4 regions of the Pseudomonas fjordensis genome follow, and region 4 is predicted to be linked to each of the others. Evidence: predicted binding sites of a transcription regulator. Region 4 holds the regulator's gene; each other region holds the start of a gene.
What was found. The regulator FliA, encoded in region 4, starts transcription of late flagellar genes. The targets are predictions, from matches to a motif close to CTAAAGTTTNNNNNNNNNNNGCCGNTAA.
Positions count from the first base shown of each region.

Region 1: a site for FliA is predicted at 2,636-2,663, ahead of ACWHXD_RS00605 (methyl-accepting chemotaxis protein). Genes of this name have one in related genera too.
Region 2: a site for FliA is predicted at 1,995-2,022, ahead of motA (flagellar motor stator protein MotA). Genes of this name have one in related genera too.
Region 3: a site for FliA is predicted at 1,462-1,489, ahead of ACWHXD_RS25125 (methyl-accepting chemotaxis protein). Genes of this name have one in related genera too.

Region 1 is NZ_OZ336860.1:123,874-128,084, reverse strand. It holds gene ACWHXD_RS00610 (amino acid adenylation domain-containing protein) at 1-580, shown strand, start outside; gene ACWHXD_RS00605 (methyl-accepting chemotaxis protein) at 642-2,522, opposite strand; rRNA gene rrf (5S ribosomal RNA) at 2,797-2,912, opposite strand; rRNA gene rrf (5S ribosomal RNA) at 3,022-3,137, opposite strand; rRNA gene ACWHXD_RS00590 (23S ribosomal RNA) at 3,296-4,211, opposite strand, start outside.
Region 2 is NZ_OZ336860.1:587,123-591,333, reverse strand. It holds gene motB (flagellar motor protein MotB) at 53-1,072, opposite strand; gene motA (flagellar motor stator protein MotA) at 1,076-1,927, opposite strand; gene ACWHXD_RS02485 (HDOD domain-containing protein) at 2,094-3,629, shown strand; gene ACWHXD_RS02480 (rhodanese-like domain-containing protein) at 3,687-4,211, shown strand, end outside.
Region 3 is NZ_OZ336860.1:5,485,440-5,489,650, forward strand. It holds gene ACWHXD_RS25110 (TonB-dependent receptor) at 1-164, shown strand, start outside; gene ACWHXD_RS25115 (biliverdin-producing heme oxygenase) at 303-911, shown strand; gene ACWHXD_RS25120 (YbaN family protein) at 1,020-1,421, shown strand; gene ACWHXD_RS25125 (methyl-accepting chemotaxis protein) at 1,560-3,698, shown strand; gene ACWHXD_RS25130 (NAD(P)H nitroreductase) at 3,844-4,211, opposite strand, start outside.
Region 4 is NZ_OZ336860.1:4,725,983-4,730,193, reverse strand. It holds gene flhF (flagellar biosynthesis GTPase FlhF) at 1-1,076, shown strand, start outside; gene fleN (flagellar synthesis regulator FleN) at 1,182-2,015, shown strand; gene fliA (RNA polymerase sigma factor FliA) at 2,012-2,752, shown strand; gene ACWHXD_RS21495 (chemotaxis response regulator CheY) at 2,920-3,294, shown strand; gene ACWHXD_RS21490 (protein phosphatase CheZ) at 3,313-4,101, shown strand; gene ACWHXD_RS21485 (chemotaxis protein CheA) at 4,113-4,211, shown strand, end outside.

The DNA.
Region 1 (4,211 bases), 4.6 Mb from region 4:
CTCCAAGTGGGTCGCCGAGCGGCTATTAGGACGAGCAGTCGAGCAAGGGGCCTGGGTTAATATTCATCGGCCGGGGAATATCAGCTTCAACAGCCAGAACGGTGTCTGCCAACCACAGAAAAACCGCTTGCTGTTGATGCTCAAGGGGTCTCTGCAATTGGGGTTGGTGCCGCGACTGGAGGCCAATTTCGATCTGATGCCGGTGGACTTCCTGGCGCGTTTCATCGCCTTCCACAGCGCTCATTTTGACCCTGGGCGAAACGTGTTCAACTTGCACAATCCGCAGCCCCTGAATTGGGATCAGTACCTTGATGCCTTCAGCGAGGCTGGGCACGTTTTTGACCGAGTCAGCGTTGAAGAGTGGCAACGAGCGTTGCGCAAAGTGAGCCGCGATAACGCCCTGTTCGGGGTGCTGGGCTTTTATCTGGACGGGCTGGGCGAAGACATCGGTGACACGTCGATGATCCGTTACGACAATGCCAGGTGGGGCTTGGAAAAAATGGGGATGTGCTATCCACCCAAGAGCCAGGCGCTGTTACGCAAGGGCTGCGACTACCTGAGCGCTATCAGCTTCCTCTGAATAGCACCGTGGACAGGGCCAAGCAGTCGGAGCGAGAGGCCTCGCTCCGATGCAGTCAGAATCAAATCTTGAAGCTATCGACCAATTGCTTCAATCGGCTGGCCTGCTGGGACAGCGCATCGCAGTCCTTGAGCGTCTCGTTGAGGTTGGCCACACCTTGCTGGTTCAAGAGGTTGATTTGGTTGATATCGACGTTGAGGGTTTCGACCACTGCGGTCTGCTCTTCAGTCGCGGCCGCGACGGATTGGTTCATGCCATCAATCTCAACGATACGTTGCGTCACGCTGACCAAGCGCTCACCTGCCTGGTTGGCGACTTCAACACTTTCTTCGCTGGAAGCCTGGCTGGCGTTCATGGTGGTCACAGCTTCACGCGAGCCCACTTGCAGCGAAGTGATCATCTTGTGGATTTCCTCTGCCGACTCCTGGGTACGGTGCGCCAAATTACGCACTTCATCCGCCACCACGGCAAAACCACGCCCGGCTTCACCAGCACGGGCCGCTTCGATCGCCGCGTTGAGGGCGAGCAAGTTGGTTTGCTGGGAAATGCCTTTGATCACATCCAGGATGTGCCCGATGTTGTCGGTACTGGCATTAAGGGTTTCGATCTGGGTGCAGGACAGGCTGATCTTCTGCGACAACTCGGACATCGCCTGGATAGTTTGCTCCACCACTTTACGACCATCGTCAGCTTGTTCGCTGGCACCACTGGCGTGCTGGGACGCGTCAGCGGCGTTACGCGCGATTTCCTGAGTGGCAGCGCCCAGTTCGTTGATGGCTGCGGCCACGCTGTTGGTACGCGCGCTCTGTTCGTCAGAACCGATGATCGACGCATTCGATGAAGCCATCACACGCTGGGACAAATCGTGCACCTGGCGCGTTGCCGAAGACACTTCGGAAATCGACGCGTGGATTCGCTCGACGAACTGGTTGAATGCACTGCCGACCTCGCCGAACTCATCCTTGCTGGTCACGTCGAGGCGTCGGGTCAAATCACCTTCGCCTTGGGCAATGTCCTGCATGGCCACGCCCATGGTGGTCAACGGGCGCAACAGTACTTGAATCAACAGGCTCAGGAGCACCGCAATAGCCACAACGGCAATCAACATCGCAATCAAGGCCGAAGTACGGAATTTGCCCAGCGGGGCATAGGCTTTTTCTTTGTCGATCGACAGGCCTATGTACCAGTCAGCGCCTGGCAAGCCGCTGATAGGCGTGAAAGAGAGGATGCGATCCTGTCCTTTGAGTACGACGTCCTGATTGAGCTTCTCAATGCGCACGTTGGTGCCAGGGTAGATGTCCTTGAGGTTCTTCATCACCTGGTCCTGGTCTGGACTGACGATGACCTGGCCATCGCCGCTGACCAGAAACGCATGGCCAATGCCACCGAAGTCTACCGAGTTGATGATCTTCACCAGTGTCTGCAGGCTCAGGTCACCACCAACAACACCCAACAACTCGCCGTTCTTTTTCACCGGCATGGCAATTGTCACGATCTGACCGCCCACAGCCGCCATATAAGGCGGAGTAAGCATGGTTTTGTCCGCCACTACTGCTTGCTTGTACCAAGGGCGCTGACGAGGGTCGTAGTCGTCAGGCATCTTCGCGTCAGGGCGCTGGGTGAATACCCCGTTGGCTTGTCCCACATAGGTGAACTGGAAGTTGCTGGTGAACGCTGGTTGATCGACCAAACCAGGAAGATCGGCGGCGCTGCCCTGGTGGGCAACGTTCTGCGCCAGATTCTCGAGAACCAAGATGCGACCACTGAGCCAGTTCTGCACACTGCTGGCAGTGAGCTCGCCGGATTGCTGGATGGACGAAGTGAGGTTTTGCCTGATGGTGCTGCGCTGCAGGTAGTCGTTGTAGAGCGTGAATAACGCGAAGGCTAAAACCACGACGCCTGACGCGGCCAACAGAATTTTATGACTGAACTTGAGATTCATTTCATCGACTTCTTTTGCCAAAGGGGGGTGAGCGTGCCGAGTGGAACATTCCATGTAACGGGATAGGCGGACTCTGCGGTCGCTCTATTTCGGTGCACGCATGGCTCGTCAGGCTTTCGGCCAAACTTCGACAAATCTTAGGAATTTGTGAGAAGCATCTTCTTTTAGCGTAGGAAACCGACAGGCGGTAGGGGTAAGGTAGATTGGCTGTGATGGGCAGCCCTAAACGACAAAACCCCTGTCTGCGTTAGCAGACAGGGGTTTCGGAATTCAATCTTGACGATGACCTACTCTCACATGGGGAAACCCCACACTACCATCGGCGATGCATCGTTTCACTGCTGAGTTCGGGATGGGATCAGGTGGTTCCAATGCTCTATGGTCGTCAAGAAATTCTGTGTACCAGACCGTTGCGTTGGCAACGTGCCGGTGAAATTCATGAGCTTCTACATAAACAAAACCCCTGTCTGCGTTAGCAGACAGGGGTTTTGGAATTTAATCTTGACGATGACCTACTCTCACATGGGGAAACCCCACACTACCATCGGCGATGCATCGTTTCACTGCTGAGTTCGGGATGGGATCAGGTGGTTCCAATGCTCTATGGTCGTCAAGAAATTCTGGTACTGAGTCGTGGCCAACTGGCCTCGCTTCAGCAAATTGGGTATGTGACAGATCTCGGTGTTTTGTGAGCGTCGAACTTTCGGTTCATTTTCGTCTTCACACACCGCAATCTGATGCTCGTTAGAGTAGTCAAATTGCTTGGGTGTTATATGGTCAAGCCTCACGGGCAATTAGTATTGGTTAGCTCAACGCCTCACAGCGCTTACACACCCAACCTATCAACGTCGTAGTCTTCGACGGCCCTTCAGGGAACTCAAGGTTCCAGTGAGATCTCATCTTGAGGCTAGTTTCCCGCTTAGATGCTTTCAGCGGTTATCTATTCCGAACATAGCTACCCGGCAATGCCACTGGCGTGACAACCGGAACACCAGAGGTTCGTCCACTCCGGTCCTCTCGTACTAGGAGCAGCCCCTCTCAAATCTCAAACGTCCACGGCAGATAGGGACCGAACTGTCTCACGACGTTCTAAACCCAGCTCGCGTACCACTTTAAATGGCGAACAGCCATACCCTTGGGACCGGCTTCAGCCCCAGGATGTGATGAGCCGACATCGAGGTGCCAAACACCGCCGTCGATATGAACTCTTGGGCGGTATCAGCCTGTTATCCCCGGAGTACCTTTTATCCGTTGAGCGATGGCCCTTCCATACAGAACCACCGGATCACTAAGACCTACTTTCGTACCTGCTCGACGTGTCTGTCTCGCAGTCAAGCGCGCTTTTGCCTTTATACTCTACGACCGATTTCCGACCGGTCTGAGCGCACCTTCGTACTCCTCCGTTACTCTTTAGGAGGAGACCGCCCCAGTCAAACTACCCACCATACACTGTCCTCGATCCGGATAACGGACCTGAGTTAGAACCTCAAAGTTGCCAGGGTGGTATTTCAAGGATGGCTCCACGCAGACTGGCGTCCACGCTTCAAAGCCTCCCACCTATCCTACACAAGCAAATTCAAAGTCCAGTGCAAAGCTATAGTAAAGGTTCACGGGGTCTTTCCGTCTAGCCGCGGATACACTGCATCTTCACAGCGATTTCAATTTCACTGAGTCTCGGGTGGAGACAGC
Region 2 (4,211 bases), 4.1 Mb from region 4:
CAGCGCAGATACAACAAGGCCGCGATCATCGCGGCCTTGTTGTATCTGGAGCTTACGGCTTCGGTGCAGGCGCCGTAGGATCCTTGACGCCCCCATCATCAAACAGGTTCAGCTTCTGGCGCAGCTCATGGGCTGGCAGCGGTTCCTGCTCCGGCGGCAGCGCGTTCGGGTCGGCCGGCACTTCGCCAGGCGCACCCTCGCCCTGGGTCGGTGCCGATGGCGGTGGTTGATCGCCTTCAATCGCACGCTGGGCTTTTTTGGTCAGCACCACGATGTCGATACGGCGATTGACCGGGTTGAACGGGTCTTTGGGATCAAACAGCTGCGAGGAGGCAAAGCCCACCACGCGCGCCACTTGCGGGTCCGGGTAGCTGCCGGCTACCAGCGCACGCCGGGCGGCGTTGGCGCGGTTGGCCGAGAGTTCCCAGTTGCCGAAATCTCCCTGGCCCGCGTAGGGCTTGGCGTCGGTATGCCCGCTGATACTGATCTTGTTCGGCACCGCCTTGATGGTGTCAGCCATGGCCAGCAGAATGTCTTCAAAGTACGGCTTCAAGCGCGCACTGCCAGAGTCGAACATCGGCCGGTTGGCCGCATCGGTAATCTGGATGCGCAGCCCCTCGGGGGTGATCTCGAAGGAAATCTGGTCCTTGAACTTCAGCAACTGTGGGTTTTCTTCCACCTTGTTCTGCAATTCCTGCAGCAACAGTTCCAGGCGCTCCTGTTCGACCTGTTCGGCCATGGACTCGACAGTGTCGCGCTCAATCGGGATTTTTTCCTGGGGCGACTCCGTTTGCACTTCGGGGTTGATGGTGCGCTCGGGCGCCAGTTCCGGCGAGCCGCCCAGGTCAATCACAAACGGCGTGCCGCTTTCCGAAAAGCCAATCGGGTCTTTGAAGTAGCCGGCGATGGCGATCTTCTGTTCTGGCGTAGCGGTGGACATCAGCCACAGCACCAGGAAGAACGCCATCATCGCCGTGGCAAAGTCGGCGAAGGCGATTTTCCAGGCGCCGCCATGGTGCCCCGCAGCGAAGCGCTTGACGCGCTTGATGATGATCGGCTGGTTGTTTTCCATGGCTTAGCGACCGCGAACCGCTTGTTCCAGCTCGGAGAAACTCGGGCGATGTTTGGGGTACAGCACCTTGCGCCCAAACTCCACGGCCAGCGACGGCGGCATGCCCGAGGCCGATGCCACCAGGCACGCCTTGATCGCTTCGTAGAGGTTGATCTCTTCCTTGGCATCATGGGCCAGGGAAGTGGCGAGCGGGCCGAAGAAACCATAGGCGGCGAGAATACCGAAGAAGGTGCCCACCAGCGCCGCACCTACGTGCATGCCGATGGCCGCCTGATCGCCCTCGCCCAGGGACGCCATGGTCACCACGATGCCCAGTACCGCCGCGACAATACCGAAACCGGGCATGCCGTCGGCGATGCCGGTCACGGCGTGGGACGGATGCTCCAGCTCTTCCTTGAGGCTGAACAACTCCATGTCGAACAGGCCTTCCAGCTCGTGGGGCGCCATGTTGCCGGAGGACATGATGCGCAGGTAATCGCAGATATACGCCGTCATGCGCTCGTCTTTGAGCACGGCCGGGTACTTGGCAAAAATCGGGCTGGCTGCGGCGTCTTCGATATCACCCTCGATCGCCATCATGCCTTCACGGCGGCTCTTGTTGAGGATCTCGTAGATCAGCCCCAGCACTTCCAGATAAAACGTGTGGGAGAAGCGCGAGCTGAACATGCCCAGGGACTTCTTGACCACGTGCATGGTCATATAGCCTGGGTTGGCCTGCAAAAATGCGCCGAACGCGGCACCGCCGATAATCAGCACTTCGAAAGGCTGGATCAGTGCGGCGATTTTACCGTGGGAGAGGACGTACCCTCCGAGCACACTTGCGATGACGACAATGATGCCGATAATTTTAGCCATAGGAGAGGGGTACTTGCGCCGTCGGGTTCATGGACATAGGGGGTGTTGCACAAAACTCTTGTTCTACTTATCGGCAAAACTGCGCCAGACTATAGCCCGTTAAGGCGAAAAGCCAATTAGGCCCGTTCCGGGCGTGTTGAACGCAAGTGATGATCGCGCCCCAATCATGGCAATTGAACCGACAGTCCCAACGAACCGCCCCACTACCCTCGCCGCTTGGATCAAGTGCCTGGACGATGTGCTGCTGCCCGTGCCCCAGGCCAGTCATGAGCGCGTGTGCAAAGCCATTCGCGATAGCCGCAGTTCATTGCGAGATATTGCTGAGCTGATGCACAACAGCCCGGCCCTGGTGTTGAGCGTGATGCGCGAAGCCAACAGCCAAGCCCACGGCAGCCTGGCCGAACCTGCGGAAAACCTTGAAGTCGCGCTTAACCGCCTGGGCCTCAAACGTGCCGAGGAGTTGTTGGCGCGCCTGCCTTCGGTACCCGCCCGCGAAATCCCCGTGGCCTTGCGTCAGCTGCTGCTGATCAGCCAGCACGCATCCCAGCAAGCCAACGGTTTGTTCGGCAGTCGCCTGGCGCGGTTGTGGCAGGACATCCACTGGGGCAGCCTGCTGTTTCTGTCGCCACTGTGGCCAATGGCCGTCGCCTACCCCAAGCTCCTGGAAGAATGGGAATTGCGGGTAATCCATAAAGGCCAATCGGCGCGCCAGGTCGAGCAACAGCTGTTCGGCGTGCGTCTGCTCGACCTGTGCCTGGGCCTGACCGAAGCCTGGCACCTGCCGATCTGGGTTTCACAGGGCTACAAGTTGCTGTTGGCCGAGCAACGCCTGCTGGTCAAGGCGCTGCACATTGCCCGTCAAGACGATGCCCTGCGTCACCAGCAATTGCTCGATGCCGAGCCCAACCTGCGACGCTGGCTGAACCAGCCGGCCAATACCGTGTTGCTGGCCAACGGCCTGGCGATGTCGGCCCAGGAATCCTGGACCTGCCCGCACACCGAGCGCTGGCAATACCTGACGGCGCTGTACCTGCAAACGCCATTGAGCGATGTGCAACAGCAAGCTCACCAGCAAGCGGTGACCAGCGCTCGCACCACCTTGATGCCCGACCTCTGGCACCCGGCGCTGTCGCTGATCTGGCCGTGGCATGTGCAGAAAGTCCATCGCGGCTTGTTGCCTGCACCGCCTCCGACTGCCGAAGCCTTGGCCGTGTGGCGCACGCGTTGCACCGAGTTGCTGGTGGAACCGAGCCGCTTTGCCAACGCCATGCACCTGACCACTTGCGCCAAGGAAGCCCTGGTGGCCAGTGGCATGCAGCGGGTACTGATATTCATGGCCGATCGCGCCTTGAGCACCTTGCGTGTGCACCAGGCCGACGGTCTGCCCAAGGACGCGGCTCACCTGAGCCTGGATGTGGTCAACAGCACGTTGCTGCAACGCCTGCTGGAAAAGTCCGCCCAGGTACGCCTGAACCCCGACAACCATGCGCAGTTTTCCGCCTTGCTGCCACCGATCCTGCGTCGTCTGTTTATTGGCGAGCACCTGCTGCTGCGCTCACTGAGCTGCAACGGCCGCGTGGTCATGCTGATCGTGGCGGACCAGGGCGGCGGGCCGTTCTCGGAAACCACCGTGCAAGCGTTCGGCAAAACCGCCCAATGCATCGAGAAAGCTCTGCACAGCTTTACCAACCGCAGCGCCTGATGCTTGCGCTACAATCACCGGCCTTTATCGCCAACATTTGTGCCCAGGAGACCTCACATGCCTGACTTCTCTGGCTTGCCGCTGGTGATCGAATCCGCCGACCTGTCGAGTCGCCTCGATTCCAAGCACTTGATACTGGTGGACCTCACCAGTGCTGCCCGCTACGCCGAAGGGCATATCCCCGGCGCGCATTTCGTTGACCCCAAGCGCACTCAACTGGGCCAGCCTCCGGCACCCGGCCTGCTGCCGAGCAAGGCCGACCTGGAAAAACTGTTCGGCGAACTGGGCCACACCCCGGACGCTACCTATGTGGTCTATGACGACGAAGGCGGCGGTTGGGCTGGGCGTTTTATCTGGATGCTCGACGTGATCGGCCACCAGAAATACCACTACCTCGACGGCGGCCTGCTGGCATGGCTGGAGGAAAAGCGCCCGCTTTCCACCGATGCACCCCCAGCAGCCGGCGGCCCGGTCAGCCTCACGCTGCACGATGGCCCTACCGCCACCCGCGAATACCTGCAAAGCCGTCTCGGCGCGGCCGACCTGGGGATCTGGGACGCCCGTGGCCCGCTGGAGTATTCC
Region 3 (4,211 bases), 760 kb from region 4:
TCAACGGTGGCCTCTACAACCTCACCGACAAGAAGTACTGGAACTGGGATGACGTGCGCAGCTACGACAGCGTCGGCGAGGCCGGTGTGACCGGCCCGGCCAACCTTGACCGCCTGACCCAGCCCGGTCGCAACTTTGCGATCAACGTGATCTGGGACATCTGACCCATGCGCCTCACCTCGCCGCCCATGCATCTGCGGCGAGGTGAGGATTTTTTACTGTGCCGCGTCTTCTTGTTCGTCTAGTTGATAACAGCTCTCTTTAAGGGCACCCAGGCGCTTCTCTTCTCAAGGACTTTTTTCATGACCGCTTCTTCCACCGCAGAACGCCCAAGCCTGCGCTCCCAACGCCTGAACCAGATCACCAACGCGCCGCACACCAAGCTCGACGCATTGGTGAAGGCTCACGCGCCGTTCGAAACCCAGGCCAACTTCGCCCGCTTCGTGGTGGCCCAATACCTGTTCCAATCGGAACTGGTGGCCCTGTACAACGATGCCGAGCTGAACCAGATCATCCCTGACCTGGCCGCCCGCTGCCGCGCCGAAGCGGCCAAGCTCGACCTAGCAGACCTGGACACCGAAATCCCGGCCCCGGTTGCCGGCGCGGTGAACACCCCCAGCAAAGCCGAAGCTTTGGGCTGGCTGTTCGTCTCCGAAGGCTCCAAGCTGGGCGCTGCGTTCCTGATCAAGCGCGCCGTGGGCTTGGGCCTGAGTGAAACCTTCGGTGCGCGCCACCTGGGCGAGCCAGCCGGTGGTCGCGCCGAGGGCTGGAAGAGTTTCACCCGCACCCTCGACGGCCTGGAGTTCAGTGCCGAAGAAGAAGCTGCCGTGGAAAAAGGCGCGATTGATGCGTTTGTGCGCTTCACCGTGTTGCTGGAACAGGCGTACGCTAGCGCCCCGGAACTAGCATAAGTATTCCGGTAGACAGCGGTTCAATGTGGGAGCTGGCTTGCCTGCTCCCACAGTTGAGTGCATTTCATGGCTAACAATGTGTAAACCTTCCCACCAGAAAACTGCAGCATGACCGGCAAACCCCAATCCTCCTCGAAAATCGCCCAAGCCCTCTTTGGCCTGCTGGCCTACGTCAGCCTGGGGATCGGCTTGGTGGCGATTGTGATACCGGGGTTGCCCACCACCGAATTCATCCTGCTCGCCGCCTGGGCCGCCACCAAAAGCTCGCCGCGCCTCAGCGCCTGGCTGGAAAACCATCGCCTGTTCGGCCCGATCCTGTCCAACTGGCGCAATGGCAAGATTATCGCCCGCCGCGCCAAAGTCAGCGCCACCGTGAGCATGTTGCTGTGCGCCGTGTTGATGCTGGTGATGCTCGATCACGGCTGGCCGGTGTACCTGGCGATTGTCGGGATGAGCCTGGGCAACCTGTGGATCTGGTCCCGCCCCGAACAGCTGGCACGGCCCGTCTGAAGCTGCGCGTAGGCGTTTTCCTACCGCTCATCGCCTATTTCTCATGAATTGATGTGTGACGCCGATGTTTCAGGCATGACGCCGAAGGGACTTGGCGCGTTTGCGTGCATTCCAACAAGTCCATTCGTGAGTGAACCTATGTTCGACACCCTCTCCATCCGCTTGAAAATCGTGTTGCTGTCCGGCCTGTGTCTGCTGGGTGTGATTGCACTGGTGGTCGGCATCAATATTTACAACACCAACCAGAACGATCGACTGGTCAGCGATTCAAGCTCACGAATGCTCACCGCCAGCGTGGAGCAACTGCTGCAATCCAAAGCGGCCGAACAGGCCACGCAACTGCAGAAGACCTTCGGCGAAAACCTGCTGGTGGTCACCGCCCTTGCCGACCAGATCAAAGACCTGCGTCAGTTGGGCACCCAGCGTTCCCTGGAAGCCGGAGCCCTGCGTGAAGAACTCAACCGCAGCGTCAAAACCGCGTTCGAGCGCAACACCAAAGTGCTGGGCATCTGGTTGTCGTTCGAACCCAACGGGCTGGATGGCAAGGACAGCGAATTCATCGACGACAAGGCGCGCGTCTCCAATGAAAAAGGCCGGTTTTCCAGCTATTGGAGCCGGGCTGGCGGCGAAGGCCAGAACACCATCATGGTCGAAGATGACCTGACCAAGACCACCCTCAACCTCAGCGGTACGCCCTACAACATCTGGTACACCTGCCCACGGGACACGCGCAGCACTTGCCTGCTGGACCCGTACGAAGACACGGTGGCCGGCAAACCGGTACTGATGACCACCATTTCCTTGCCGCTGATCGTCGACGGCAAAGTCATCGGTGTGATCGGCGTGGATATCGCCCTCACCGCCCTGCAAGCGACCACCGATGCGGCGCAAAAAGACCTGTTCAACGGTGCCGCCCACCTGGAGATTCTGTCCAGCACCGGCCTGATCGCCGCCTACAGCGGTGAACCAGGCAAAGTCGGCAAGAACCTGATCGACAGCATCGGCGCCGAAGGCAAGGAGATCGTGCAACTGCTGGCCAATGACCGGCCGGTTATCCGCGAACAGGAAGACACCATTCGTGCCGTGTACCCGCTCAAGCCGATTGCCGGTGCCAAATCCTGGGGCGTGGTGATCAAGCTGCCCAAAGCGGTGATGTTGGCCGACAACGAAAAACTCCAAGCCGTGCTCGACGAGGCCCAGGCCACGGGCACGCTCAAAGCCCTGCTGGTGGCCGCCGCCGCTGGCCTGCTGGGCTTGCTGCTGATCTGGCTGACCGCTACAGGCGTGACCCGCCCTATCAATAGCGTGGCCGCCATGCTCAAGGACATCGCCAGCGGTGACGGCGACCTCACCCAGCGCCTGGCCTATGCCAAGAAAGACGAACTGGGCGAGTTGGTGAATTGGTTCAACCGCTTCCTCGACAAGCTGCAGCCGACCATTGCGCAGATCAAGCAAAGCATCACCGAAGCCCGCGGGACGGCCGATCAGTCGTCCGCCATTGCGCGCCAGACCAGCGAAGGCATGCAAGTGCAGTTCCGTGAAATCGACCAGGTCGCCACCGCGTCGAACGAAATGAGCGCCACCGCCCACGACGTGGCCAACAGCGCCTCCAATGCCGCCAGCGCGGCACGCGGCGCCGACCAGTCGGCACGCGAGGGCATGTCGATCATCGAGCAGAGCACCCGCGATATCACCACCCTCGCCGACGAAGTCAGCAAAGCCGTGGGCGAAGTCGAAGCCCTGGCAGTCAACAGTGAGCAAATCGGTTCAGTGTTGGAGGTGATCCGCAGCATTGCCGAACAGACCAACCTGCTGGCGTTGAATGCGGCGATTGAAGCGGCACGCGCCGGGGAAAGCGGGCGTGGTTTTGCGGTGGTGGCCGACGAAGTCCGCAACCTGGCCAAACGCACCCAGGACTCGGTGGAAGAAATCCGCCTGGTGATCGAACGTATCCAGAGCGGCACCCGTGGCGTAGTGGCGACCATGCACTCCAGCCAGCATCAGGCCCAGAGCAATGCCGGGCAGATCCATCAAGCCGTGCAAGCCCTGGGCAAGATCAGCGACGCGGTCACGGTGATCAGCGACATGAACCTGCAAATCGCCAGCGCGGCCGAACAGCAGAGCGCGGTGGCCGAAGAGGTCAACCGCAACGTCTCGGCGATTCGTACTGTGACCGAAACCCTCACCGGCCAGGCTACCGAGTCAGCGGCGATCAGCAGCCAGCTCAATGCGCTGGCCAGCCAGCAAATGAAGTTGATGGATCAGTTCAGGGTCTGATTCGGTCCTGAAAACATTGCCCCTGTAGGAGCGACCTTGCTCGCGAAAAACGTCAACGATAACGCGTGCTTTCTGAATAAACGCGGCGTCTGTGAGTTCTTCGCGAGCAAGCTCGCTCCTACATATAGAGCAGAATGGGGGTGAATTACCGGCCGGGCCAGGCCTGGACGAACGGCGTCAGGTCTTCCTTCGGCGCCGTGCGCGGCGGGTTCTGCGGCGTGCCCAGGTACAGAAAGCCAATCACTTCTTCATTCGCCGCCAGCCCCAGGCCTTTGGCAACGTGAGCTGAGTAGGATAATTCGCCGGTACGCCACACCGCGCCAATACCCTGGGCATACGCCGCCAGCAGAATGCCGTGGGCCGCGCAGGCGGCGGCCAGCAATTGCTCGGACTTGGGCACTTTGAAATGCTCTTGCAAGCGTGCAATCACCACCACCACCAGCGGCGCACGCAGCGGGCCGTTCTGGGCTTTGTCGATGGCGGCTTGCGGTGCGTCGGCGTCCTGCAGGCGGG
Region 4 (4,211 bases):
GTGGCGACAGCGATGCCAGCACCAATCGCCAATTGTTCGCCGGCCTGCCGCTGACCGCCGCCGAGCCGCTGGTTGAACCCACCTTTGTCGAACCGCCGCGTCCTGCAGCGCCTGCCCCGGCTGCCGCAGTTGACCAGCGCGTGATCGACTCGATGCGTTTTGAACTCAATGGCCTGCGTGAATTGCTCGAAGTGCAGCTCGGCTCGCTGGCCTGGACCCAACTGCAAGGCAGCAAGCCGCAGCAAGCCAACCTGTGGCGTCGCTTGCAACGCATCGGCCTGTCCGGCCCGTTGTCCCGCGACCTGCTGGCCTTGACCGCTGAAGTCGAAGAGCCCCGTCAGGCCTGGCGCATGTTGCTGGCGCACTTGGCGCGCATGATCGCCACGCCGGAAATCGAACCCCTGGAAGAGGGCGGTGTGATCGCCATGGTCGGCCCCGCCGGCATGGGCAAGACCACCACCCTGGCCAAGCTGGCCGCCCGTTATGTGCTCAAGTACGGTGCGCAGAATATCGCGCTGGTGAGCATGGACAGCTACCGCATCGGTGCCCAGGAGCAGCTCAAGACCCTGGGCCGCATCCTCAATGTGCCGGTGACCCATGTCGACCCGGGCCAGTCCCTGGCCAATGCCCTCGAGCCGTTGCTGCGCAAGCGCGTGGTGCTGATCGACACCGCCGGCCTGCAAGCCAGCGACCCGGCGCTGCGCATGCAGCTCGAAAGCCTGGCCGGGCGTGGCATCAAGTCGAAAAATTACCTGGTGCTTGCAACCACCAGCCAGAAACAGGTTCTTACCGCTGCCTATCACAGCTACAAGCGTTGCGGCCTGGCCGGCTGCATCCTCACCAAGCTCGACGAAACCGCGAGCCTGGGCGAGGTATTGAGCCTGGCCATCAGCCATGAATTACCGGTTGCCTACCTCACCGACGGGCCGCGGATCCCGGATGATCTGCATCTGCCGCGCCGTCATCAGTTGGTCAGCCGTGCCGTGAGTGTGCAAATGCAAGACGAGCCTAGCGAGGAAGCGATGGCCGATATGTTCGCCGACCTTTACCACCACCCCGCAAAACGGGTGGGTTGAGGCAGGATGAACACCGTGAAATGTACCTACATCGATGGTCTGCAAGCGATTCACGCGGCCAAGCCATGTAGCCTGCGTCTAAGCAAGACAAGGTAAAGAAATAAAATGGGCAGCATGCATCCCGTACAGGTGATCGCGGTGACCGGCGGCAAAGGTGGCGTCGGGAAAACTAACGTGTCAGTGAATTTGTCCCTGGCGCTGGCAGAGCTTGGCCGTCGCGTCATGCTGCTGGATGCTGACCTGGGCTTGGCGAACGTGGACGTTCTGCTGGGGCTGACACCCAAACATACCCTGGCCGATGTGATCGAGGGCCGCTGTGAGCTGCGCGATGTGCTGCTCCAGGGCCCCGGAGGCATTCGCATCGTGCCGGCGGCCTCGGGCACCCAGAGCATGGTGCACCTGAGCCCCGCGCAGCATGCCGGGTTGATCCAGGCGTTCAGCGACATCGGCGACAACCTCGACGTGCTGGTGATCGACACCGCCGCCGGCATCGGCGAATCCGTGGTCAGCTTTGTGCGCGCCGCGCAAGAAGTGCTGCTGGTGGTGTGCGACGAACCCACCTCGATCACCGATGCCTACGCACTGATCAAACTGCTTAACCGTGACTACGGCATGAACCGCTTTCGCGTGCTGGCCAACATGGCCCAGAGCCCGCAGGAAGGGCGCAACCTGTTCGCCAAGTTGACCAAGGTCACGGATCGTTTCCTCGATGTGGCTTTACAATACGTCGGCGCAGTTCCCTATGACGAGTGTGTGCGCAAGGCCGTGCAAAAGCAGCGTGCGGTCTATGAAGCGTTCCCTCGTTCGAAATGCGCACTGGCGTTCAAGGCCATTGCCCAGAAGGTCGATACCTGGCCGTTGCCCGCCAACCCGCGGGGGCATCTGGAGTTTTTCGTCGAGCGTTTGGTGCATCAGACGAGCGCAGGACCGGTGCTATGACATCCAGCGGCTACAACCTTTACAAAAAGTCGGCACGTGACAGCCAGGGCGAATTGATCGAGCGCTATGCGCCGCTGGTCAAGCGCATTGCCTATCACCTGTTGGCGCGCCTGCCCGCGAGTGTGCAGGTTGAAGACTTGATCCAGGCCGGCATGATCGGCCTGCTGGAAGTCTCGACCAAATACGACGCCAGCAAGGGCGCCAGTTTCGAAACGTATGCGGGTATCCGTATCCGTGGCGCGATGCTCGATGAAGTGCGTAAAGGCGATTGGGCGCCGCGTTCGGTACACCGCAATACGCGCATGGTCAGTGATGCAATTCGTGCAATTGAAGCAAAAACCGGTCGTGACGCTAAAGATCATGAAGTTGCGGCCGAACTCCAATTGAGTCTCGACGATTACTACGGGATTTTGAACGATACCTTGGGCAGCCGCCTGTTCAGTTTCGACGACCTTTTACAGGACGGCGAACACGAAGGGCTGCACGAGGACGGCGCGAGCGCCCATACGGAGCCGTCGCGCGACCTGGAAGACGAACGTTTCCAGGGCGCGTTGGCCGATGCAATCGCCAACTTGCCGGAGCGTGAGCGGCTGGTGCTGGCGCTGTACTACGACGAAGAGCTGAACCTCAAGGAAATCGGTGAGGTCCTGGGGGTCAGCGAATCGCGTGTCAGCCAGTTGCATAGCCAGTGCGCAGCCCGCTTGCGGGGGCGATTGGCCGAGTGGCGCGCGCGCTGACAGGCAGTGTGGGGACACTGCAGACGCTACCGTGAAACCGCAGGGTTTTGCGGGTGAGTACCGTGGTGCCCTGGGCAGTCCTTTTTGTGTAACGCCTGTTGATTGAAATGGCGCGTCCAGGTGCTGGGCGCGTTTAAGACTGCTTGGAGGTCGAATTGGACAAGAACATGAAAATCCTCATCGTTGATGACTTCTCAACGATGCGGCGGATCATTAAAAACCTGTTGCGTGACCTTGGGTTCACCAACACGGTCGAGGCGGATGACGGCCTGACGGCCATTCCGATTCTCAACAGCGGGAGCATCGACTTTCTGGTGACCGACTGGAACATGCCGGGCATGACTGGTATCGACCTGCTGCGCCACGTGCGCGCCGATGAAAAACTGCGCAGCCTGCCTGTGCTGATGGTGACCGCCGAAGCCAAGCGTGAACAGATCATCGAAGCCGCCCAAGCCGGGGTCAACGGTTACGTGGTCAAGCCATTCACGGCACTGGCCTTGAAAGAGAAGATCGAGAAAATCTTCGAACGCATCCACGGCTAATGCCATCGCGGGGGAGCTATGGAGCATAACGAAACGTCACAGGGCGACTTTGAGTCGACCCTGAAAAAACATGCTCACCAGTTGGTCGACAGCCTGGAAAAAGGCCAGTTCGCCGATGCGGTGCAGTTGATCCATGAGCTTAACCAGACCCGTGACCGCGGCCTGTACCAGGAAGTGGGCAAGCTCACACGCGAGCTGCACAGCGCAATCGTCAATTTCCAGATTGACCCGCGCATGCCCCAGGCCGAAGAAATTTCCCAGATTACCGATGCCACTGAACGCCTGTCCTATGTGGTCAGGCTGACTGAGGCGGCGGCCAACCGCACCATGGACCTGGTGGAAAACGCCACGCCTCTGGTCAATGGCATGGCCACCGAAGCCCAGGCCTTGAGCCAGGACTGGGGCCGCTTCATGCGCCGCGAAGTCGGTGCTGAAGAGTTTCGTGAATTGGCGCGTCGCGTCGACGGGTTCTTGTCGCGCAGCGAACAGGAAAACCGCACGGTGGCCAGCAACCTCAACGACATCCTGCTGGCCCAGGATTACCAGGACCTTACCGGTCAGGTGATCAAGCGCGTGACCCAGTTGGTCACCGAAGTGGAAAGCAACTTGCTCAAATTGGTGCTGATGGCCGGCCAGGTCGATCGTTTTGCCGGCATCGAACATGACCGCGAAGCGATCCTCTCGGAAAAAGATCCACAAAAACATCTCGCCAAGGGTGAAGGTCCGCAGATTCATGCCGATAAACGTGAAGACGTTGTGTCAGGTCAGGATGACGTAGATGACCTGTTATCCAGTTTAGGCTTCTAAGGAGCACCCACATGAGCTTCGGCGCCGATGAAGAAATCCTTCAGGATTTCCTTGTAGAGGCCGGCGAAATTCTAGAGCAACTGTCCGAACAACTGGTCGAGCTGGAAAGC